2 regions of the Tepidimonas sp. HKU78 genome follow, and region 2 is predicted to be linked to the other one. Evidence: predicted binding sites of a transcription regulator. Region 2 holds the regulator's gene; the other holds the start of a gene.
The links. Region 2 encodes FNR, which switches genes on or off when oxygen is low (the NO sensors DNR and NnrR bind a similar motif). Its sites were predicted from a motif close to TTGATNNNNATCAA; they were not measured.

Region 1: ACPYIS_RS11855 (PHA/PHB synthase family protein) is a predicted target of FNR. The motif match lies at 5,225-5,238, and genes of this name have one in related genera.

What each region holds. Positions count from the first base shown of each region.
Region 1 is NZ_CP187547.1:2,401,142-2,409,041, reverse strand. It holds gene ACPYIS_RS11890 (thiamine phosphate synthase) at 1-596, opposite strand, end outside; gene ACPYIS_RS11885 (thiazole synthase) at 605-1,408, opposite strand; gene thiS (sulfur carrier protein ThiS) at 1,417-1,626, opposite strand; gene ACPYIS_RS11875 (FAD-dependent oxidoreductase) at 1,623-2,765, opposite strand; gene thiD (bifunctional hydroxymethylpyrimidine kinase/phosphomethylpyrimidine kinase) at 2,847-3,710, shown strand; gene ACPYIS_RS11865 (NAD(P)/FAD-dependent oxidoreductase) at 3,711-4,769, opposite strand; gene fdxA (ferredoxin FdxA) at 4,796-5,125, opposite strand; gene ACPYIS_RS11855 (PHA/PHB synthase family protein) at 5,335-7,182, shown strand; gene mnmC (FAD-dependent 5-carboxymethylaminomethyl-2-thiouridine(34) oxidoreductase MnmC) at 7,170-7,900, opposite strand, start outside.
Region 2 is NZ_CP187547.1:1,520,274-1,528,173, reverse strand. It holds gene ACPYIS_RS07695 (sulfite exporter TauE/SafE family protein) at 1-189, opposite strand, end outside; gene hemN (oxygen-independent coproporphyrinogen III oxidase) at 233-1,627, opposite strand; gene fnr (fumarate/nitrate reduction transcriptional regulator Fnr) at 1,838-2,560, shown strand; gene ACPYIS_RS07680 (hypothetical protein) at 2,535-2,858, opposite strand; gene ACPYIS_RS07675 (nitrogen fixation protein FixH) at 2,894-3,187, opposite strand; gene ccoG (cytochrome c oxidase accessory protein CcoG) at 3,254-4,672, opposite strand; gene ccoP (cytochrome-c oxidase, cbb3-type subunit III) at 4,758-5,663, opposite strand; gene ACPYIS_RS07660 (cbb3-type cytochrome oxidase subunit 3) at 5,686-5,823, opposite strand; gene ccoO (cytochrome-c oxidase, cbb3-type subunit II) at 5,836-6,531, opposite strand; gene ccoN (cytochrome-c oxidase, cbb3-type subunit I) at 6,551-7,900, opposite strand, start outside.

The DNA of each region.
Region 1 (7,900 bases), 880 kb from region 2:
CGCAGCCGGGCGATGTCGTCTGGTGTCAACGTGTCGAGGTCTTCCTGCCCCAGGTGCACCCCGTAGGCGCCTGCGGCCATGGCGTGCTGCCAGTGATCGTTGATGAACAGGCGACAGGGCAGGCCGCGTACCGCCTCGACCGCTGCCTGTACCTCATGTGCCACGCGGTCGGGGTCGGGGTGTTTGAAGCGCAGTTGCAACGTGGGCACACCGGCGCGCGCCAGGCGCGCGACCCACGCAGCGTCGGGCAGCACGGCGTACAGGCCCAGTTCCCGCGGGCAGGGGGCAAACCGCGTCGGTGGCAGTGTCCAGCCAAAATCCGCCGGGTCATCGGGCCAGTCGGCGGGATCGAAGGGGCGGCCCTGGCAGCGCCGCGCCCACGCGGCCGACACATACCGGGCGTCCGCATCGATGAACCCCAGCCGACGGGCGGCGGCGTAGGCGACAGCGGCCACGGTCGCATCGGCTGGCGTGGCGTCGGGGTCCGCGTCGCGCTCGATGAACAAGTCGGTATGGTGGCGCACGATGGCGTGCATGGCCGCCAGCGGGTCATGGACCACCGTTGGCGTGGCGGTGGGGGCGTGCGCGTCGGTCATTCGGGCGGTCATCCCTGGTGCCAGAAGGGGGTGCCCAGCACGGGCGTGCTGGGCTGGGCCGAGGCTTGCGGTGGCATGGCGCCGGCACGGTACGCGGCCCGGCCGGCGGCGACGGCATCGGCAAAGGCGCCGGCCATGCGCACCGGGTCTTGCGCCTGCGCCACGGCCGTGTTGAGCAGCACGGCATCCAGCCCCCACTCCATGACCTGGCAGGCGTGCGACGGCAGGCCCAGCCCGGCGTCCACGATCAGGGGCACGTCGAGCCGCTCGCGCAGCGTGCGCAGCGCGTAGGGGTTGATCGGGCCGAGCCCCGTGCCAATGGGTGCTGCCCAGGGCATGACCGCCTGGCAGCCCACGTCCAGCAAACGCTGGCACAGCACCAGGTCGTCGGTGCAGTAGGGCAGTACCTTGAAGCCGCGCTTGATGAGCAGGTCGGCCGCCGTGGGGAGTTGCAGCGTGTCGGGCTGTAGGGTGTAGTCGTCACCGATCAATTCGAGCTTGATCCAGTCGGTACCAAAGACTTCGCGCGCCATTTCGGCGGTGGTGACGGCTTCTTGCACGCTGTGGCAGCCAGCGGTGTTGGGCAACACGGGCACGCCCAAGCGCTGCAGCAGGGTCCAAAAGCCGTGCGAGGCGTCGGCGCCTAACGCGCCGTGGCGGCGCAGCGATGCGGTCAACAGGCACGGCTGCGCGCGCGCGACGGCTTGCTCCAGCACCGCGGGCGAGGGATAACGCGCCGTGCCCAGCATGAGTCGGCTGCCAAAGGTTTGGCCGTAGAGGATGAGGGGGTCGGACGATGGGGTCGGGGTCATGGTGGGGGTCAGCCGCCGGTCACGGGGGCGATGATTTCGATGCGGTCGCCGTCGTGCAGGGGCGTGTGAGGATATTGGGCGCGCGGCACGAACTGCAAGTTGACGGCCACGGCAAAGGGGGCGCTGGCAGGCAGGTCGGCCGTCGCGCGGGCCACGGCGTCGGCCACGGTGGCGCCGTCGGGCAATTCAGTGGGATGGGCGTTGATGACGACGATCATGGCTCGCAGCAGGCAGCGGTTTGGCGGGCCGGCACGAAGCGCAGGCCCAGACGCTGGGCCAGTGACACGGTGCCACCATGCAGGTATTCGATGACTGCATCGTGCACGGCAGGCGAGATCAGATAGCCGTGTCGATACAACCCATTGATCTGCAGCACGCGCGGCGCCGCCTCGACCACGGCGGGCAGGTTGTCGGGCAGCGTGGGGCGGCACTGTGCGCCCAGTTCGAGCACCCGGCCTTCGGCAAAGCCGGGGTGGACGGCGTAGGCGGCGCTGAGCAGCTCCAGCGTGGAGCGCACGCTCGCAGGGGAGAGGTCGTCGGATTCGATCTCGGTGGCGCCGATGACGAACAGGTGGTTGGGCTTGGGCGCGATGTAGAGGGGATAGCGCGGATGCAGCAGGCGCGTGGGGCGTTGCAACGTGACGTCGGGCGCATACACGCGTGCGACTTCGCCGCGCACGCCCCGCAACGGCCCCGCCGCTGGTGCCGGGGCGCTGGGCCAATCCGCCTGGGCCCCCAGGCCGCGACAGTCCAACACCCAGGCGCCGGGGTGGTCGCGCTGCCAGTCTTGGGCCTGCGCCAGCGTCATCGGGGTGGACCACTGCACCGTCACACCGCACGACCGCAGTGTGGCCAGCAGCGCATCGAGCAGCTGCCGGTTGTCGAGTTGCCCTTCCTCGGGCAAATACAGCGCTTGCGCAAACCGGCCCGCCACCGCGGGCTCCACAGTGGCCAGCGCGGCGGCGTCGAGCGGCTGCGGCGCGGGCAGCTCCGGCAAGCGCTCGGTCGTGGCGCGCAGCAGGGCTTCGAAGCGAACGGCCTCGCGGGCGTCTTGCCGATGCCACAGGATGAGCGTGCCGTTTTGCTGAAAAAAGACCGGCTGGTCGAGCCCTTCGCACAGGGCGCGCCAGCGTGGCAGCCCGTAGCGCCCCATGGCGACGACGTTGGGCTCGGTGACAGCGGACTCGGCCAACGGTGCGAGCATGGCCGCGGCGATGCGGGCCGCTCCCCCGGCCTGTGACGGCCCGTCGGCGGCATCGACCAGGTGCACGCGGTGGCCCGCACGGGCCAAGGTGACCGCCAACAAGCGGCCCATCAGGCCAGCGCCCAGAATCAGCACGGGGGGAGACGTCGTCATGATCCGCGATGGTACCCCAGGGAAAACCCGCGCCATTGACAGAACACAACAATCCTCCCCACGCGGCGGATAATGTCACACATGTCACACCTCAACGATCTCGCTCACCCCAAGGCGGCGCGTTACGCGCGCGTGTTGACCATTGCCGGCAGCGATTCGGGCGGCGGCGCGGGCATTCAGGCCGACCTCAAGACCATCGCGGCATTGGGCTGCTACGGCATGACGGCGATCACGGCACTGACGGCCCAAAACACGCTGGGGGTACGCGCCATTCACGCGGTACCGGCGTCGTTTTTGAAAGAGCAGATCGCGGCCGTGGTGGAGGATATCGGGGTGGACGCGGTCAAGATCGGCATGTTGCACGCACCCGACATCGTGGACGCGGTGGCCTGGGCCATCGATCGCTACCGGTTGCCCAATGTGGTGCTGGACCCGGTGATGGTGGCCACCAGCGGTGACACGTTGATCGAGCCCGAGACCATCGAACGCTTGGTGGCGCAGTTGTTTCCGCGCGCGACGGTGGTCACGCCCAACCTGGACGAAGCGGGGCTGCTGCTGGGCCGTGCCTTGACGCATGTCGACGAGTTGGAAGCCGCCGCCGCCGATTTGCTGCAGCGGGGTGCGTCGGCGGTACTGCTCAAAGGGGGACACTTGCCCGGCGACTGGGTGACCGACCTGCTGGCACTGCGCGGCGAGCCTGCAGCGTATTGGATTCGCCTCAGCGGCGAACGCATCGCAAGCCCCAATGGCCACGGTACCGGCTGCACGCTGTCGTCGGCGATCGCGTCGTATCTGGCGCTGGGGCACACGCTGGAGGAAGCGGTGCAGTCGGCGCACGGGTGGGTGCGCGGCGCCATCGCCGCGGGCGCCCACGTGCGCACGGGGCAGGGCAGCGGGCCGCTCAACCACGGCTATGCGCCCGTGCCGATGCGGCTGCTGGATTGATCAGTCTGGCGCTACCCCCAGCAGGCGCTGCAGCCGGGCGCTGGTGGTGGTGTACTCGAGCGCGATGCGCTCACCCGGTCGCAGCGCTTGTGCGATGGCAAAGGCGGCCAGCGTCGCTTCGTGGAAACCGCACACGATGAGTTTGCGCTTGCCGGGGTAAGCGTTGACGTCGCCCACCGCATGAATACCCGGCTCGCTCGTGCGAAAGCCCTCTGTGTCCACCACCAGGTGTTTGCGCTCCAGGGCCAGCCCCCAGTCGGCGATCGGTCCCAGGCGCGGGTGCAACCCCAAGCGCGGCATGAGCAGATCCAGCGGCAGCGTCAGGCGCTGGTCATCAGCCGTCGCGATGGCCAGGGCTTGTAAGCGTCCCTCATCGTCGGTGAGCACTTCCACCGGTTGGCCCAGGCACAACCGCACCCAGCCCGCGCCGATGGCGGATTGCAACTGCGCATCCAGATCGGGGTCGATGTCGAAGCGCTCGGTGCGGTGCAACAGCGTGACGTGCGCCGCTTCGCCCTCCGCCAAGCGCAGGGCCAGGCGCACGGCGGCATCCGTGCCGCCCATGACGACGACACGTTGGCCTGCCCAGACGGACGGATCGACGTCCCGATAAAACACCTGCCGCCCTTCCCAACGTTCGAGTGCCGGTAGCGGCACCTTGCGCGGCAAAAACGCCCCGACGCCGGCGGCGATGACGATGGCGTCGCACCAAAAGGTCAGGCCGCCGTCGGTCTGCAACGCAAAGCGCGCCGGGCCGTCGGTGCCCAGCCGCTGCAGGCCCGACACGATTTGCCCCAGGTGCAGCGGCACGCGCAGCGGCTGGAGCTGGCGCAGCAAGCGCTGCGTGAGCTCTTGCCCGCTGCACGAGGGGATGCCCGGGATGTCGTAGAGAAATTTGTCGGGATACAGCTCGGCGCACTGGCCGCCCGCGTGCGCCAGTCCTTCGACGATATGCACCCCTACTTCCTGCAGCCCGAGCTGGAACGCCTGATACAGCCCCACTGGGCCCGCGCCGATGACCACGGCGTCTGTGCGGATGGGGGCGTCGGCGTTCGTCATGGCGTGCAGCCCGACGGCGGCGTGTCTCAGCGCTTGAGCAGCGCGAGCTTACCCGTCATGTCCTTGTACTGGTCTGCGTCGGGCAAGGGCGCCTTGCGCTTGGTGATGCTCTTCCAGGTCGGCAGCTTGGCCAGCTCGGCGTTGAGCGCGATCATGTGCTGCTGGTCACGCGGCACGTCCTCTTCGGCGTAGATGGCACCCACGGGGCACTCGGGGATGCAGACGGCGCAGTCGATGCACTCGTCGGGATCGATGGCCAGAAAATTGGGGCCCTCGCGGAAGCAGTCTACGGGACAGACGTCCACGCAGTCGGTGTACTTGCAGGCGATGCAGGCTTCGGTAACAACGTGTGTCATGGCGCTGGGTCTTATCAGGTGGCGATCGTCGACCCGGCACGGCCGCGGGCCGCGAATCGACAAGCGCCGAATTGTAGGCCGAGTGCACACGGCACTGGGTTGACGCGTGTCATGACAACGTGGGATGAAACGGTTATCGTGTGGCGTGTGCGGTCCAGCGCGGGCGATGCCTTGCTCCTCGCTCGTGCCCATCTGACAGGTCTTACCTCATGAATCCATCCTCTCCCAGCGATCCATCCCTCCATCGCCGCCGCGGCGACGCCGCCGACACCCTAGACCAGCAGGCGTCGGTGGTGCTGGCACAGCTCTACAGTGGGTTGTCGCCCGTTTCGCTGGCGTTGGCCGCGACCGATTGGGCCTTGCACCTGTGGAGCGCGCCCGGTTCGCAAATGCGCCTGTGGCGGCAGGCGCTCGCGCAGGGGCAGAACTGGTGGCAGGACGCCGTGCTGGCTGCCGCCCGCACGGCGGTCGTGCCGCCGGGCCCCGGTGCGCCGGGCGGAGACTCGAACGAGCCCACCCCGACGCTGCCCTTCGAGGCCGCGTTGCAGGAAGACCCGCGCTACACCCACCCCGCGTGGCGCCAATGGCCATGGCGGACGCTCGCGACCGCAGGCAAGGCGACCGAAGCCTGGTGGGAGCAGGCCGCCGCGCTGCGCGGGATGCGCGCGCACAGCCGGGAGCAGATGCGCTTCTATGGCCGGCAGTGGCTGGACCTGTGGGCGCCCAGCAACGTGTTGTGGACCAACCCGCAGGCACTGCAGCGGGCGTGGGAGACGGGCGGACAGTCGCTGTGGAAAGGTTGGGGGCAGGCGCTGCAGGATGTGAGTGCCCGCCTGGGGCTGCAGCCGCCGCCGCAACGCTTTGGGCCGGATGCGGTGCCGGGCCGCGGGCTGGCCACGACGCCGGGACAGGTGGTGCTGCGCAATGCGCTCATCGAGCTGATCCAGTACGCGCCGACGACCCCGACCGTGCAGCGCGAGGCGGTGCTCGTCATCCCCTCGTGCATCATGAAGTACTACATCCTGGACTTGTCGCCGCACAATTCGCTGGTGCGCTGGCTGGTGGGGCAGGGGCACACGGTCTACATCGTGTCGTGGAAAAACCCCGACGAAAGCGACGCCTTGCTGGGCATGGACGACTATGTGCGCGATGGGGTGCTGGCCGCGCTCGATCATGTGCATTGCGCAACGGCGGCACCGGTGCATCTGATGGGCTACTGCCTGGGCGGCACGTTTGCGGCCATCGCCGCCGCGGCCCTGGGGGGCGGCGATGCCACGCTGGGCTGCCAGCCGCTGGCGGCGCCCGCGCACCCGCTGGCAAGCCTGACGCTGCTCGCGGCCGAGACCGACTTCAAAGAACCGGGCGAGTTGGGCATCCTGATCGACGAGGCGCAGGTGCGGCTGCTGGAGGACATGATGGCCGCGCGCGGCTTTCTCACGGGGCAGCAGATGGCGGGATCGTTTCAGTTTTTGCACTCGCGGGAGCTGGTGTGGTCGAGTCAAACCCGGCGCTGGCTGCTCGGCGAGGACGAGATCGCCAACGACCTGATGGCGTGGAATGCCGATGTGACGCGCCTGCCCGCGGTCATGCACAGCCAGTACCTGCGCAGCTGCTACCTGAACAACGATCTGGCCGAGGGGCGTTTTCGGTTCGAGGGGCAGCCGATTTCGCTGCGCGACATCCGGGTGCCGGTGTTTGCCGTCGGCACCATCAAGGACCACGTCGCGCCGTGGCGCTCGGTGTACAAGATCCATCATTTGGTGTCGGCCGAAGTGACGTTTGCCCTGACCAATGGCGGGCACAACGCCGGGATCGTGTCCGAGCCCGGACACCGGGGGCGTTACCACCATGTGCGCACGACGCCGCTGGACGAACCGTGGCGCACGCCCGACGAGTGGCTGGCCGTGGCCCCGCGCGTCGAAGGCAGTTGGTGGCCGACGTGGGGCGACTGGCTGCGCCGCCACTCCAGCGGCGAGGTGCCGGCGCGGACCCCGCCCGTGCACCGGGGGCTGGGCCCCGCGCCGGGCCAATACGTGATGGTGCGCTACGGCGATTGAGAGTAGCGGCCAGAATCGGCGGCCGACGCGGGTGCGCCCCGCGTGGCGAAGCGCTGGGCCAGCAAGGCGCGCGCCAATGCGGGCTCCAGCGGCCACGGTTCGCCATGCAGGCCCGCGGCGAGCACTTCGCCACACAGCGCGGACAACGTCAGACCGCGCGCGCCCAGCCCGGTGATGACGTGCAAGCCCGGCAGGGTCTCGGGGTTCACGGCCCCCACCGCCGGGAAGCGATCCGGCAGCGTACAGCGCACGCCTGCCCAGGCCTGCGCCTGGGACCACAACGGCGACAGCGCCGCCGCCGCACGGGGTAGCAAGCGGCGCAGCTTGTCCCAATTGGCGGCATGATCGTCCGCGCGGATCGTGCGGCCGGTGCTGCCACGAACGAAGGTCGAGCCCATGCACCAGACGGGGCGGCCGTCTGGACCCGGCACGCCCGCGATGAGTGAGCCATGCCCATTGACGGGGTGGGGCGGTAGCGCCGCGGCCACGTCGGGCGGCAGGGCCTCCATCGGGCCCCACGCCACCTGCCCACGCAGTGCGTGCAGCGGCAGCGGGGCGCGACCCTCGGCCGCCAGCAGCGCCAGTGAGTCGAAGCCCGCGCACACCACCACGATATCGCCTTGCGCGAGCAGCGCCCCTGTGGCGTCATGGGCACTCCAACCGTGCCCGCCCGCTTGCCGCCGCAAGTGCGCCACGGCGGCCCCGCCGACGAAGCGGA
Region 2 (7,900 bases):
GCCGCCCGCCAACGCCCCCAGCAGCGCATAGCCGGCCAGCCGGCTGAACTGCCACGTCCACAGCGCCCGCTGCGGGTGCGGGCCAGCGGCACGGGCAATACCCGCGCAGGCGGCACCACACATGGTCACGCAGTGCGGGCCGCCGACCAGCCCCATCACCAGGGCCGACAGCGTCATCGAGGTCAGCATGGCACGATGCTAACAGCCCGCGGCTGGGCCTGCCGGTAGCACCTCAAATGATCTTGGAAAACCGCGCCCGGTCTTGATCGACCTGCAAGTAGCGGTCGAACACCATGGCGACGGCGCGCACCAAATACCAGCCCGTGGGCGTCACTTCGATGTGGGCATCGCCGATGCGTACCAGCCCATCGCGCTCGAACGCGCGCAGCTGCTCCAGCTCGCGCGCGAAGTGCTGGCGAAAATCGATCAGGTGCGCCAGATTGATCGACTCGAAATCGACCAACCCCTGGCACATGATGGCCATGATCACACTGCGGCGCAACAGATCCTCGCGCGTCAGCGCCAGCCCGCGCACGATGGGCAGCCGCCCTTGGTCGAGCGCGTCGTAGTACTCCTCCAGCGTCTTGGCATTTTGGCTGTAGGTGGCGCCGATGCGGCCAATGGCCGATACCCCCAGCGCGATCAGGTCGCAATCGGGCTGCGTGCTGTAGCCCTGAAAGTTGCGGCGCAGCCGCCCCTGCCGCTTGGCCACCGCCAGCGCATCGTTGGGCAACGCAAAATGGTCCATGCCCACGTACACATAACCCACGGCACTCAGATGGTCGAGCGACAGCGACAACATGGCCAACTTGTCCGCCGGACTGGGCAACTCCGCCGCGTGGATGCGCCGCTGCGGCTTGAAGCGCGCCGGCAGATGCGCATAAGCGTAGAGCGCGATGCGATCCGGCCGCAGGCGCTCGACGAGCTCGAGCGTGCGCCGAAACGACTCTGGGGTCTGCTGAGGCAGTCCGTAAATGAGGTCGACGTTGACCGACTCAAAGCCGATCTCGCGCGCCGCGGCCACGAGGGCGAACACCTGCTCGGCCGGCTGAATCCGGTGCACCGCCCGCTGCACCGCGCCATCGAAGTCCTGCACGCCAAAACTCAGGCGGTTGAACCCCAGTTGGTGCAGATGGGCCAAGCGCTGCGCGGTCACCGTGCGGGGGTCGACCTCGATCGAATACTCGCCCCCAGGGACGAGTTCGAAGTGGCGCCGGATCATCGCCATCAGGTCGGACAACTCCGCGTCGCTGAGGAAGGTCGGCGTGCCCCCCCCAAGGTGCAGCTGCGTCACGCGGTGCCCGCGCCCGACGTGTTCGGTCTGCAATTCCAGCTCGCGCGACAGGTAGCGCAGGTACTCCGCCGCGCGTTCGTGGTGCTTGGTCACCACCTTGTTGCATGCGCAGTAGTAGCACAGCGACTCGCAAAACGGGATGTGTACATACACCGACAGCGGCAGCGCCAGCGACCCCGCTCGCCGCTGTTGCAGGGCTTGCACGTAGTCACGCTCGGTAAACGCTTCGACAAACCGGTCCGCCGTCGGGTAGGACGTGTAGCGCGGGCCCGGAATGTCGAACCGGCGCAGCAGATCTTCGTCGATGACGTGTTTCACGGCGGGCAGCTCCATAGGCGACGAACTGTGCACCAGCGTAGCCTTGCGTGGGTTGACGTGAGTCAAACCCCCTGCGGGAGCGACGTTCCCCAAAACCCTGCAGGGCATGGGCCCACCGCACGGGGCGGCACGCGCATCGGGTTGTTATGATCGGGCGCATATCGTTCATGGCGAGTCTGCGCCTCGTTTCACCCACCTCTGCCTCACACCGGCCCCCATCGCCTCATGGATCTGCACAGCATCAAGGTCGCCTGCTCCAGCTGCAACCTGCGCGAGCTCTGCATCCCGGTCGGCCTCAAGCCGGACGAGATGGAGCAGCTCGACAACCTGATCAGCACGCGTCGCCGGGTGCGGCGGGGCGGGACCCTGTTTGCCGCGGGCGACGGCTTCACGTCGCTGTACGCGGTACGATCCGGATTTTTCAAGACCGTGGTCACGACGGCGGACGGCCGCGATCAGGTCACCGGGTTTCAAATGGCGGGCGAAATCCTGGGGCTCGATGGCATCGTGCAGGACAAGCACTCGTGCTCGGCCGTGGCGCTCGAAGACGCCGAGGTGTGCGTGCTGCCATTCGACAAGCTCGAGCAGCTCTCGCGCGAGTTCAGCACGCTGCAGCACCACGTACACCGCATCATGAGCCGCGAGATCGTACGCGATCAAGGCGTCATGCTATTGCTGGGCAGCATGCGCGCCGAAGAACGACTGGCGGCTTTTTTGCTCAACCTCGTGCAGCGCCTGCATTCGCGCGGCTTTTCACGCACCGAGATGGTGTTGCGCATGACGCGCGAGGAAATCGGCAGCTACCTGGGAATGAAGCTCGAGACGGTCAGTCGTACGTTTTCGCGCTTTCAGGACGAGGGCATCATCGAAGTCAAGCAGCGCTACGTTCGCATCCTCGACCCGGACGCGCTCGCGGCCATTGTCAACCAGAGCCGCGAGGAGAATTAAGCGGGGAGTTGAGCGGCGCGTTGCGCGCGCAGTCAGCCGGGCGCTGATCTGGCGGCACCGGGCAGCGGTTGATTTCCCACGGCGACAGCGACAACAGCGTGGTAAGCGCGCTCGACGCCATGGTCAGCGCCCAAAAAATGAAGAACGCGACCGTGTAGACCGCCTGCCGCGACCAACCGAGCGATTCGCCCGCCCAGTGCAGATCGTGGGGATCGACGAAGGCGAACACCACCATTTCGATCACAGCCGCCATCAAAAAAGCGGGCCAAGCAATCCACATCACGCGTTGGGCCAGCATCGACAGTCTCCTCTTTGTTGTTGCCCCGCGCCGCCTCAATCGTCTTTAGGCAACGTCGGGGACACGACGTGGTTACGCGCCTGGTTGGCAGGCAGCACCGCTTTTTCGGCCTGCAGGCGCTCCTCCGGCGTCATGCGCTCCGGCGCGACCGCGACCGGCGCCGGCATCGCCTCGCGCGGCAGCACGGGGTCTGGATTGCGCACGGCGATCGTGACCGTCACGATGGACGCGATCACGACCACCAAGGGGCCACCGATGACCATCCAGACCATGGGCTCGCGGTACCAGGGTCGGGAAGGGGCGGATGACGCGGAGGGCGTACCAGACATGGTGGACATAGTGTAGGCCTTTGGCGAGTACTTTGGGATACGGATCAACCCGAATACCCTGGGGGGTCATCGGGGTATCAGGAAGGTGGTTTTCTCGCGCATGGCGATCGAGCCGTCGGCGGTGCGGAAAGTCATAACGATGGGGTGAGAGCCGGGCTGCAACCCCGGGGGAACCTGCACACGTACCGGCACCGAGCGCACCTCGGTGGGCAGCAGATGTACGACGGGATCCGACGCGAGCGTCACCCCCGGCAAGCCCTCGACCGCCACCTGCAGCTCGCGCTCGGACTCGGACGCGTTCATGAACTGCACGCGGTAGACGTTTTCGATCCGGCCCATCTCGACCATGCGGGCCAGCGCGCCACGGTCCCGGATGACGTCGACCTTGAGCGGTACCCGCATCCACAGACTGACACCGAGCGCCGCCACGATGGTGAGCAAAATGGCACTGTAGATCAAGACGCGCGGACGAAACGCCCGGCGGATCATCTGGGCGCGGCTCCAGTGGTTGGCCATGCCGTTTTGGGTCGAGTACTTGACCAGCCCCTTGGGATAGCCCATCTTCTCCATCACCTCGTCGCAGACGTCGGCGCAGGCACCGCAACCGATGCACTCGTACTGCAGACCATTGCGGATGTCGATGCCGGTGGGGCACACCTGCACGCACAGTGTGCAGTCAATGCAGTCACCTAATCCCAACGCCTTCGGGTCAGCCGACTTCTTGCGCGCGCCGCGCGGCTCGCCGCGCTCGGCGTCGTAGGTCACGATCATCGTGTCCTTGTCGAACATGGCGCTCTGGAAGCGCGCATACGGGCACATGTATTTGCAGACCTGCTCGCGCATGTAGCCCGCGTTGCCGTAAGTGGCAAAACCGTAGAAGAAAATCCAGAAGGTCTGCCACGGACCCAGGTTCCACTCGAGGACGGCAGCGCCCAACTCACGGATGGGCGTGAAATAACCCGCAAACGTAAACCCGGTCCAGAGACCGAACACAATCCATGCGATCTGTTTGCCGCCCTTGCGTGCCAGCTTACGCAGGCTCCAGGGCTCTTGGTCCAGTCGCATGCGCGCCGAACGGTCACCCTCGAAGAGCTTTTCCATCCACAGGTAAATCTCGGTGTACACCGTCTGCGGACACGCGTAACCGCACCACAGCCGGCCGGCGATGGCGGTAAACAGGAACAGCGACAGCGCCGACACCACCAAAATACCCGTCAGGTAGATGAAATCCTGCGGATACAGCACGAGCCCGAAAATGTAGAACCGGCGCGCCTCCAGATCGAACAGCACCGCCTGCCGCTGCCCCCATTGCAGCCAGGGCAACCCATAGAAGACGAGCTGCGTCAGCCAGACGAAGACCCAACGCCAACGAGCGAACGTACCCGTCACCGAACGCGGGTAGAGCTTTTTGCGCGCAGCGTACAGGGAAATCTCCACCGCTTCGTCGGTGGAGGCAGAGCTGGGAATGTTGGCGGCCGTGTTCATGGAGTCACCTCGTGCCGGCGAAACAAAAACCGGTCGGAGTATGGTACCCCGACCGGATGCCCAAGGGTTTGACTTTGAACAAACCTCAGTTCGCGTTCGACAGCTTCCAGACGTAGCCCGTCAGCACGTGGATCTGGTCCGGCGTCAGTAGCGCGTTTTGCGCCGGCATCACGTTGTTGATACCCTTCTCGATCGCGCGGACGATCGCCTCCTCCCCCCAACCGTGCAACCAGATCTGATCGGTCAGGTTGGGCGCGCCGGTGGCATGCATGCCTTTGCCGTCCGCGCCATGGCAGGCCGCGCACGCGCCCCACTTGGCCGCCCCCTGCGAAGCACGAACGCTGTCGTGTGGGCTACCTGAGAGGCTCAACACGTAGTGAGCGAGGTTGCGGACATCCTCAGCCGTGCCGACGGCGGCAGCCATCGGCGGCATGATGCCCTGCCGGCCCTCGACGATTGTCTTGTGGATGTACTCGGGGCTACCGTCACCGCCCAGCCAGTCGGCATCCGTCAGGTTGGGGAAGCCCTTGCTGCCGCGGGCATCCGAACCGTGGCACTGCGCGCAGTAGTTCATGTACAGGCGCTCCCCCACGGCCATGGCCTGCTGGTCTTTGGCCAAGTCCTTCGGGTCCATGCCGCGAAACTTGGCGTACAGCGGCTCCACCGCTGCCAGCGCCTTGTTGCGCTCCACTTCCCACTGACCATGGGACGACCACCCTAGCTGGCCCTGCGACTTGCCGAACATGGGGTACAGCAGTCCATAGGCCAACGCAAACACGACCGTGATGATGAACAGGTACACCCACCACCGCGGCAAGGGGTTGTTCATCTCGCGCAGGTCGCCGTCCCAGACGTGCCCGGTGGTGTTGTCGGCCGCGGCGATCACCCGCGTCTTGCCGCTCGCCCATAGGAAGAAGGCGCACGCCAAGATGCTGACGAGGGTGACCCCGGCCACGAAGAGATGCCAGAAATCGCTGATGAAATCGCTCATGATGATGCTCTCCTGTCAGGGCTCACTCGTCCTGGAACGGCAGCCGTGCCGCTTCCTCGAACCGGGCCCGGTTTTTCTTGGACCAGGCCCATGCCCAGATGCCGACGAAAGTCACGAGGCTCAGCACCGTGACGATGACGCGCAGGTCATTGACGTCCATGGTCGGCCTCCGTCATTGCTGGGTCACGGTGCTGGGCGCATCGGCCTGTGCCGCCTGCGCTGCCTGGGGCTTGGCCAGCTTGTCCCACGAGCGCGCGGTGCCCAATCCCTGCAGGTACGCAATCAGCGCCTCCATTTCGGTCTTACCCTGCACCTCCTCGACCGCCTTGGCGATCTCTTCATCCGTGTAGGGCACGCCCAGCTTGCGCAGCGCCTGCATCTTGGCGGGCAGCGACTCGGCGTCCACCGTGCGGCGCTCCAGCCACGGGTAGGCGGGCATGTTGGACTCGGGCACCAAGTCGCGCGGGTTGATCAGGTGCACCCGGTGCCACTCGTCCGAGTAGCGGCCGCCCACGCGCGCCAGATCCGGACCCGTACGCTTGGAGCCCCACTGGAACGGGTGGTCGTAGACGAACTCACCCGCGACCGAGTACGGGCCATAGCGCAGCGTCTCGGCATGGAACGGACGCACCATCTGCGAATGGCAGACATAGCAACCCTCGCGCACGTAGATGTCGCGCCCGGCCAGTTGCAGCGCCGGGTAGGGCTTGACGCCCTCGATCGGCTTGGTGGTCGAGTGCTGGAAAAACAGCGGGACGATCTCTACCAACCCCCCGACCGATACCACCAGCGTGATGAGGACGATCATGAGGAAATTGTTGGTCTCGATGCGCTCGTGACCGCTGGGCTTGTGGTCTTGTGCAGCCATGGTGTTTCCCTTTCCTCCATCAGTGAGCCGGGGCGGGGATGGCCACGGGCTCGATCTTGCCCTGCGTGGCGGTCTTCCAGACGTTCCACGCCATCACGAACATGCCAGCCAGGTACAGCACGCCACCCAGCAAGCGGATCACATAGAACGGATAGCTGGCCTTGACGGACTCGACGAAGGTGTAGGTCAGCGACCCATCGGGGTTGACGGCACGCCACATCAGGCCCTGCATGACGCCGGCGATCCACATGGCGGCGATGTAGAGCACGATGCCGATGGTGGCGACCCAGAAGTGCAGCTCGATGGCCTTGACGCTGTACATCTGCTTTTGCCCAAACAGGCGCGGAATCAGGTAGTACATCGAGCCCATGGTCACCAAGCCCACCCAGCCCAGGGCACCGGAGTGCACGTGGCCGATGGTCCAGTCGGTGTAGTGGCTCAGGGCGTTGACGGTCTTGATCGACATCATCGGTCCTTCGAACGTGGACATGCCGTAGAACGACAGCGACACGATCAGGAAGCGCAGGATCGGGTCATCACGCAGCTTGTGCCACGCGCCGGACAGCGTCATGATGCCGTTGATCATGCCGCCCCAGGACGGCGCGAGCAGGATGAGCGAGAACACCATGCCCAGCGACTGCGCCCAGTCGGGCAGCGCGGTGTAGTGCAGGTGGTGCGGACCCGCCCACATGTAGGTGAAGATCAACGCCCAGAAGTGCACGATCGACAGCCGGTAGCTGTAGACGGGGCGCTCGGCCTGCTTGGGGATGAAGTAGTACATCATGCCCAGGAAGCCGGCCGTGAGGAAAAAGCCCACGGCGTTGTGGCCGTACCACCACTGCACCATGGCGTCTTGCACCCCGGCGTAGGCGGAATAGGACTTCCAGAAGCTCACCGGGATGGCCGCGCTGTTGACGATGTGCAGCATGGCCACGGCGATGATGAAGGCGCCATAGAACCAGTTGGCCACGTAGATGTGGCGCACCTTACGGGTGCCGATGGTGCCGAAGAAGACCACCGCGAAGGCCACCCAAACGGCTGCGATCAGCAGGTCAATAGGCCATTCGAGTTCCGCGTACTCCTTGCCGCTGGTGATGCCCAGGGGCAGAGTGATCGCGGCCAGCACGATGACCGCCTGCCAGCCCCAGAACGTGAACGAGGCCAACGCCGGCGCGAACAGAGTGGTCTGGCAAGTGCGCTGCACCACATAGTACGCGGTGGCGAACAGGGCACTGCCGCCAAAGGCGAAGATCACCGCGTTGGTGTGCAGCGGTCGCAAGCGGCTGTACGTCAGGTACTCGATGCCGAAGTTGAGCTCGGGCCACGCCAGCTGGGCGGCAATGATGACGCCGACCAGAAAGCCGACGAT